2 regions of the Arthrobacter sp. FW306-05-C genome follow, and region 1 is predicted to be linked to the other one. Evidence: riboswitches for the same ligand, from Rfam matches in the RefSeq annotation. Region 1 holds a riboswitch; the other holds the start of a gene.

What was found. A riboswitch is a leader RNA that binds a small molecule or an ion and turns the genes downstream of it on or off. The one in region 1 is predicted to bind thiamine pyrophosphate.
Region 2: it holds a riboswitch for thiamine pyrophosphate, as region 1 does, so the genes downstream of both, thiO (glycine oxidase ThiO) here and thiC (phosphomethylpyrimidine synthase ThiC) in region 1, are expected to answer to the same signal.

The regions. Positions count from the first base shown of each region.
Region 1 covers NZ_CP084556.1:2,584,250-2,588,363, forward strand. Annotated here, with positions in the region: gene LFT44_RS11995 (hypothetical protein) at 1-414, opposite strand, end outside; gene LFT44_RS12000 (VOC family protein) at 559-1,434, opposite strand; gene LFT44_RS12005 (amidohydrolase family protein) at 1,534-2,616, opposite strand; TPP riboswitch at 2,697-2,804, shown strand; gene thiC (phosphomethylpyrimidine synthase ThiC) at 2,800-4,114, shown strand, end outside.
Region 2 covers NZ_CP084556.1:2,937,214-2,941,327, reverse strand. Annotated here, with positions in the region: gene LFT44_RS13585 (RNB domain-containing ribonuclease) at 1-699, opposite strand, end outside; gene thiE (thiamine phosphate synthase) at 739-1,488, opposite strand; TPP riboswitch at 1,516-1,634, shown strand; gene thiO (glycine oxidase ThiO) at 1,628-2,956, shown strand; gene thiS (sulfur carrier protein ThiS) at 2,953-3,189, shown strand; gene LFT44_RS13565 (thiazole synthase) at 3,194-4,009, shown strand; gene LFT44_RS13560 (hypothetical protein) at 4,077-4,114, opposite strand, start outside.

The DNA of each region.
Region 1 (4,114 bases):
GTCGATTCCGGCGGCGAGCTGCGCCAGTTGCTGCACATAGGTCCGGGCCTGGCCTGCGTCGAAGGGCATGTCCTCCTGGGCGGCCCACTGTTCGGCAACGTCGTCGAGGACGTTGCCTTCGCCTTCGGTTTCGTATGAGAGCAGATCCGCCAGGGCGCGGACCATAGCCGGCGGCACGGCGAGGAGCGAATCGCTGGCAACGTCCACCATGGTCAGCTCGTAGTCGGCGCCGCCCGCGTGGACGGCCGTTCCCGCCAGGTCGCCCAGCTGCTCAACCTCGAAGTCGCTGATTCCCTGGATCCGCACCGCATGGGCGGCAGGGCCGCCAGCCGCGGAGCCGCTGCCCTCGTCGAGGATGCCGGCGCGTTTCAGCGCGGCGTCATGGGTGGCGACAAAGATCTCGGTGAAGCCCATGGGGTTGCCCTTCTTCCGTTGGCGGGACAGCGCGCCGGGCGCTGCCCGGCCGTACGGGATCAGCCTAGTAGTTGCCCGCCTGCCCGCGCACGCCGGACCCTTTCTGTGCTGCCCCGCCGTGCAAACGGGGGCCAAGTCCACCCGTCAGCGGACGGCTACCCGGATCCGGTTGCGCCACGGGTCCTCGAAGCGGAGCTCGGCACCGGTGTGGTGCGAGGCCACTCCGGCAACCTTGAGGCGGTCCGCCAGCGCCCCGACGTCGTCCCCTGAAGGAACTTCAATCAGCACCTCACCGAGCCCCAGGGTGTCCTTGCGCGGCCCGGCACCGCGGCTGTTCCAGACGTTCATTGCCATGTGGTGGTGGTAGCGGCCGGCGGAAACAAACAATGCCTGCCCGTGCCAGCCGGCCGTCTTTTCGAAGCCGAGGGTTCCCACGTAGAAGTCCCGGGCGGCCTGGACGTGACCCACCTGGAGGTGCACGTGGCCAACGCCTGCGGTTGTCCGGCGCTGGCCTTCCAGCGACTCTTCGGTGAGGTACTGCTCCAGGTAGCGCTGCGGCGGGAGGGCAAGGCTGTCCATGACGACGTCCGTCCCGTTCCAGGACCAGTTGCTGCGCGGGCGGTCCCAGTACAGTTCAATGCCGTTGCCCTCGGGGTCGGTGAAATAGAAGGCCTCGCTCACCAAGTGGTCGGCGCTGCCGGTGAAGGACCGCGGCTCGTACTGGGCGGCCGTGGCGACGGTGGCGGCCAGGGAAGCCTGGTCTTCGAACAGCAGGGCGGTGTGGAACAGGCCCGCCTCTCCCCTGCCGGGAATATGCAGTCCCGGCGCCGGGGCCAGGTGGACCAGCGGCCTGCCGAGCCGGCCAAGGTAGAGTCCGCCGTCCTGCTCAGCCACCACCTCGAGTCCCAGCGCGCGCTGGTAGTAGTCGGCCATGAGCTTCATGTCGCCCACCTTGAGCATCACGGTGCCCATGGCGAGGTCGGCAGGAAGAAGATCCTGGCTGCTGGCTGCTGCGGTCATTGATGGCTCCTTGTGTTGGAGGCCGTCCCAATGGCGGCCTGTCACACATTAAAATTACTTGAACCTTCAATTTATTCCAAGTCCCCAAGGGCCCTCTGGTCAGCGGATGATGCGGCCGCCCAGCACCACATGCTCAAGCGACCTGATGGTCTCCGGCACGGCCCGGGGGTCTTCCCGGCACACCACCGCGTCGGCCCGCGCTCCTTCCGCCAGGACGCCCGCCCCCAGCCAGGTCCGGGCGGCCCAGCATGCGGCATCCAGTGCTGCAGTCATTGGCAGGCCGGCGCCGTGCAGTTCAAGGATTTCGTCCGCGATCCTGCCGTGGCGGATTGTGCTGCCGGCATCGGTTCCGGCAAAGATGCGCACGCCGGCTGCGTGGGCCTCGGCCACCCGTTCCAGCCTGCGTTCCCACAGGGCGCGCATGTGGGCGGCGTAGCGCGGGAACTTGGAATCCGCCTGCGCCGCGATGTCCGGAAAGGTGGCGATATTGATGAGGGTGGGCACGATCGGTATGCCCTGTTCGGCGAACCGGGGCAGGTGGCGGGGCAGGAGGCCCGTGGCATGTTCAATGCAGTCGATTCCGGCATCCAGCATCAGGTCCAGGGTGTCCTCGGCGAAACAGTGGGCGGTCACCCGGGCACCTTCGTCATGCGCTGCCTGGACGGCGTCACGGACGACGGCGGCGGGAAAGGAAGGGGCCAGGTCACCGGCGCCGCGGTCAATCCAGTCCCCCACCAGCTTGACCCAGCCGTCGCCGTCGCGCGCCTGCTTGCGGACGGCCTCCACGAGGCCCTCCGGCTCCACTTCCTCCGCGAAGCCGCGCAGGTAGCGCCGCGTTCGGGCGATGTGCCGCCCGGCACGGATCAGCAGCGGGAAATCCCTGCCGCCCTGCATCCAGCGGGTGTCGGCCGGTGAACCGGCGTCACGGACCAGCAGGGTTCCTGCGTTGAGGTCAGCCAGGGCCTGCTCCGCAGCCGTGGCGGCGTCAACGGGGCCGCCCGGTCCCAGCCCGATGTGGCAGTGCACGTCAACGAAACCCGGCAGTACCCAGCCATGGAGGACCCTGCCCGGCTCCGTCACGGGACGGGTGAAGGTGAGGCTCCCGTCCACGGACCAAAGCCCGTACCGGATGCTGTCGGGTCCGGTCAGGACGGGTCCGCTGAATTCAATGACTTGTGGCATCAGGACTTCCTTTCATTGCCCGGACAGGCTAGCACCGCGGATTGTGACAACGCGGTCCCAGGGGCCTGTGGTAGCTTCGTTCCTGACCACACGGGTGCCCCTGCAGGGGCTGAGATCGGGCTGACGCGGCCTGCGACCGTTGAACCTGTCCGGGTAATGCCGGCGAAGGAAGTGAGTATTCCCTTGAGTACACAAAACACCCAGTTAAACGCTGCCCAAATCCAGGCCGAAACAACAGCGGACGCTCAGACAGCACTTCAGGTGACCCAGTCCCTGAAGTCGCATTCGCTGGCCTTTATCGAAGATCCCGGCGCCGGGATCCGGGTGCCGGTAACGGAAATTTCCCTTGAGCCATCCCCCAACGGCCGGCCCAACGAACCGTTCCGCACCTACCGGACAGCGGGGCCGGGCAGCGACCCCGTCCGGGGCCTTCAGCCCTTCCGTTCGGAGTGGATTGAGGCACGGGCAGACACCGAGGCGTACACCGGCAGGGAGCGCAACCTGCTCGATGACGGCCGCTCGGCGGTCCGCCGGGGTGCCGCCTCTGCAGAATGGAAGGGCGCCCGGCCGGTGCCCCGCCGCGCCGTCGACGGCCGGACAGTGACGCAGATGCACTATGCCCGGCAGGGGATCATCACCCAGGAAATGCGGTTCGTGGCGCTGCGGGAAAACTGCGACGTCGAGCTGGTCCGCAGCGAGCTGGCCGCCGGCCGCGCGATCATCCCCAGCAACATCAACCATTCCGAGTCCGAGCCGATGATCATCGGCAAGGCCTTCCTGGTGAAGATCAACGCCAACATCGGCAATTCCGCGGTCACCAGCTCCATCGCGGAGGAGGTGGACAAGCTGCAGTGGGCCACGCAGTGGGGTGCCGACACGGTGATGGATTTGTCCACCGGCGATGACATCCACACCACGCGGGAATGGATCATCCGGAACTCCCCCGTCCCCATCGGGACAGTGCCGATCTACCAAGCCCTGGAAAAGGTCAACGGCGAGGCCAACGCGCTGACATGGGAGATTTTCCGCGACACTGTCATTGAACAGTGCGAGCAGGGCGTTGACTACATGACCATCCACGCCGGCGTGCTGCTGCGGTACGTCCCGCTCACAGCCAACCGCGTAACGGGCATCGTCTCGCGCGGCGGCTCGATCATGGCCGGCTGGTGCCTGGCCCACCACCAGGAAAACTTCCTGTACACGCACTTCGATGAGCTATGCGAGATCTTCGCGAAGTACGACGTTGCGTTTTCCCTGGGTGACGGTCTGCGCCCCGGTTCCACCGCTGACGCCAACGACGCGGCCCAGTTCGCGGAGCTGGACACGCTGGCCGAGCTGACGCAGCGGGCCTGGGAGTACGACGTGCAGGTGATGGTGGAGGGGCCGGGCCACGTTCCCTTCCACCTGGTCCGCGAGAACGTGGAGCGGCAGCAGGAGCTGTGCAAGGGTGCGCCCTTCTATACCCTGGGGCCCCTGGTGACGGATGTGGCGCCCGGGT
Region 2 (4,114 bases), 350 kb from region 1:
AACAGCGTCAATCCGGTAGCCGCCGTCGGGCAGCTGGACAATCTCCTGCTCAGGCATGTTCAGGCTTGCACCTTCACGCGCCCGTTCCAGTGCCACCCGCTTCAGGCCCACCTCACGGAGCAGCTGGAGCACGGGCGGGGCGGTCCCGGCGTCGAGGGCTGCCTGGGCGCCCCGGTAGCTGAGCTTGTCGCGGCTGCGGACCCGCGCGCGACGGACGCTGACCGTCAGTACGGTTGCTTCGCCGTCGAGCGTGAAATCCCAGACGAAGGCCGAACACTCCTGGCCGGGCAGCAGGCTCCCGGCCCCTTCGCTGATGATCTCCGGGTGAAGCGGGATCCGGCCGTCAGGAGCGTAGAACGTCTGTCCGCGCCGCCGCGTCTCCGCGTCCAGGGGGCCTCCCGGCGCAACGAAGGCTGGAACATCGGCGATCGCGTACATCACGCGGTAGCCATCCCCGTCCAATTCAATGAACACTGCCTGGTCCAGGTCCGTGGTGGACGCCGGGTCGATGGTGACAAACTCGACGGCGGTCAGGTCGTAGGACGGCAGCTGCAGCGCCGCAACGGCAGCCAGGGCGTCTTCCACGGCTTCGGCGGGATAAGGACCCGGAAGCTCAAGCTCCGTCCGCAGCAGGCCCAACGCCTCTTCCAAGGCGTTCTTATGGTCGTGGACGTTGGGAGCCAGCCGATGATGTGACACAAAATTCAGCGTAGCCCCAAGTTCCGCGATTAAGCAGGCTCAGGAACCGGCAGCGTCCAGCGCGTCGAGGAGGGAGGCAGCAGCGGCGGCGGGATCAGGGGCTTCGGTGATGGCCCGGACCACCACGATCCTGCGCGCACCCGCCTCCGCCACATGGCGGACGTTGCCGTGGTCGATGCCGCCGATGGCAAACCAGGGCACCGGGTCCGCAGCCTGCCGTGACGCCTCGGCCGCGTACTTGACCAGTTCGGGACCGACGGCGGCCCTGCCGGGTTTGGTGGGCGTAGCCCAGACGGGGCCCACGCAGAAGTAGTCCAGCCCGGACGGTGCGGCAGTTGCGGCAAGGGCGGCATCCACCTGTTCGGGTGTATGGCTGGAGAGTCCGATGGCGGCGTTGCCGTCGACCAGCGTGCGTGCGGCCGCCAGCGGCAGGTCCTTCTGGCCGATATGGAACACCGGGGCCCCGGAAAGCACAGCGATGTCGGCGCGGTCGTTGACCGCCCACAGCTTGCCGTGCCGCACCGCCACTTCCTTCAGCACAGCCAAAAGGTCCAGTTCCTCGGCTGCCTCGATGGTCTTGTCGCGCAGCTGAATGATGTCCACGCCGCCGGCAAATGCCGCGTCCACGAACTCCGCAAAATCGCCGCGGTCCCGCCGTGCATCGGTGCAGAGATACAGGCGGGCAGCCTTGAGGGCCTCGCTGTCGCGGGCGTTGACAACCTCGGCATTGGCAACTCCGCCGGCCGGAGCGTGGGAACCTGCGGGAAGGGAAGGGGTGGTCGCATTCATGCCTGCAAGCCTAATTCCTCTAAACTGGGGAGGTACTGCGGGAGCCCGCGGCAGCTGTCACAAAGCGCCGGGCTGAGAGGGCGTCAGAGCCGACCGCTTGACCTGATCCGGTTAATGCCGGCGTAGGGAAGGAACCCAGATGCGTACCCCCGGCACCACCCAGCCCTCGTCCGTTGATGCGTCCATTCCCTCCACCCTTCGTGCCGACGTCGCCGTCATTGGCGGGGGAGTGGTGGGACACGGTATCGCCTGGGAAGTGCAGCGTTCCGGACGCTCCGTCGTCCTCATTGACGACGCGCCAGGTTCCGGCGCGAGCTGGGCTGCCGCCGGCATGCTGGCCCCCGTGAGCGAACTGCACTACCAGGAGGAGGACCTCCTGGAACTCATGCTGGAGGCATCGTCACGGTGGCCGGCATTCGCGGCCGCCGTCGCCGATGCATCGGGCACGGATTCCGGATACCTCACGACGCCGACACTCGCCGTGGGTGCCGACGCCGCCGACCGCCGCGCCCTGATGGACCTGCGCACAGTTCAACAGGCGAGCGGGCTGTCCGTGGAACCCTTGACCGTCCGGGAGGCCCGCAAACGCGAACCCCTCCTCAGCCCCGCCATCGCCTGCGCCCTCGATACCCCGGGGGACCACCAGGTGGATCCCCGCCGGCTGGTGGCGGCCCTGCGGCTGGCACTGGCCGGCGGCGTCCGCGAAACGCACCACCTGGCCGTGGCAGGGGCAGTGGACGGTTACGCAGTGCCGGAGCGGGCAAGCGGGCTGTTGTGGGAGGACGGCATCGTTACGGGGGTTCGGCTCGCCGGTGGCGGCACCGTCCTGGCAGCGGAAACCGTGGTGGCCAACGGGCTGCAGGCGGGGGCGCTCGCGGACCTCCCCCATGGCCTCGAGCTGCCCCTGCGTCCCGTCCACGGGGACATCCTCCGGCTTGCGGTGCCCGGCCACCTCCAGCCCCTGGTGACCGCAACGGTGCGGGGACTGGTGCACGGAGTTCCGGTGTACATCGTTCCGCGCCGGGACGGGACCGTGGTGATCGGAGCCACCCAGCGCGAGGACGCCCTGTCCGACGCCGTCAGTGCCGGCGGCGTCTACCAGCTGCTGCGCGATGCCCAGGCGCTGGTGCCCGCGGTCGCCGAGCTCGAACTTCTGGAGTGCACCGCCCGGGCCCGCCCGGGAACCCCGGACAATGCGCCGCTGCTGGGAAGGGTGCCGGTGGACCTGGCCTTAAGAAGCGAAGGGTCCGCAACGGAAGCCGGTTACGTTCCGGGGCTCATCATCGCCACCGGTTTTTTCCGGCACGGCGTCCTGCTCACACCCGCTGCAGCAGCGATCTGCACGGATCTGCTCGACGGAAAAGCCGACCCCCGCTGGGTCCCCTTCCGCCCGGGCCGGTTCTCCGGCCTGGGAACGGCCACCCACGGCCTCCACGACAATGGCACCCACACCAAGGAAACAGCGTGAACATCACCCTCAACGGAAACCCGCACACGGTGGCCGACGGCGCCTCCATCACCACACTCGTCAGCCAGGTCACCGGACGCCCGCTGGCTGACAACGGGCAGGCGACGGACGGCGGGAAGCTGGGCGTCGCCGTCGCCCATAACGCCCAGGTGGTGCCGCGCAGCCAATGGTTCGCCACGGCGCTCGCCGAGGGCGACGACATCGAACTCGTTACAGCAGTACAGGGAGGCTGACGCCATGACCGAAACCAGCACCATCAACCCCGCCGGAAACCCCGGTGCCGGCGACGCCCTGGTGATTGACGGCGTCGCCCTGGAATCCCGCCTCATTATGGGCACCGGCGGGGCGCCCAGCCTGGATGGCCTGGGCGCAGCACTCCTGGCCTCCGGCACCGCCCTGACCACCGTGGCCATGCGGCGCTACTCACCCGCCGAAACCGGCTCGCTGTTCCAGCTGCTGGTGGACCACGGGATCCGGGTGCTGCCCAACACCGCCGGCTGCTTCACCGCCAGGGATGCTGTGCTCACAGCGGAACTCGCGCGGGAAGCCCTGGAAACGGACTGGGTGAAGCTCGAGGTCATCGCCGACGAGCAGACCCTCCTGCCGGACGCCGTGGAGCTCGTGGAAGCCACGGAGCAGCTGGTGAACCGAGGCTTCAAGGTGTTCGCCTACACCAACGATGACCCCGTACTTGCGCTGCGGCTCGAAAACCTCGGCGCCGCCGCCGTGATGCCCCTGGGCGCCCCTATCGGCACCGGCCTGGGGATCCTGAACCCGCACAACATCGAGCTCATCGTTTCGCGTGCGTCGGTTCCGGTGGTCCTGGATGCAGGCATCGGTACGGCGTCGGACGCCGCCCTTGCCATGGAGCTGGGCTGTGACGCCGTACTGCTGGCCACTGCCGTGACGCGGGCGCAGAACCCCGCCCTTATGGGCGAGGCGTTCAAACACGCCGTGATCGCCGGCAGGATGGCCCGGGCGGCCGGGCGCATCCCCCGCAGGGAGCATGCCCTCGCCTCGTCGGCAATGGAGGGCCGGGCGGAGTTCCTCTGACCGCGGACCTTAAACAGCTGTGGCCACCACCCGGATGGGTGGTGGCCACAGGCCGTTTACGGATGCCTTAGCGCCGCAGGATGGCGGTCAGCCGCTCCATGTCGT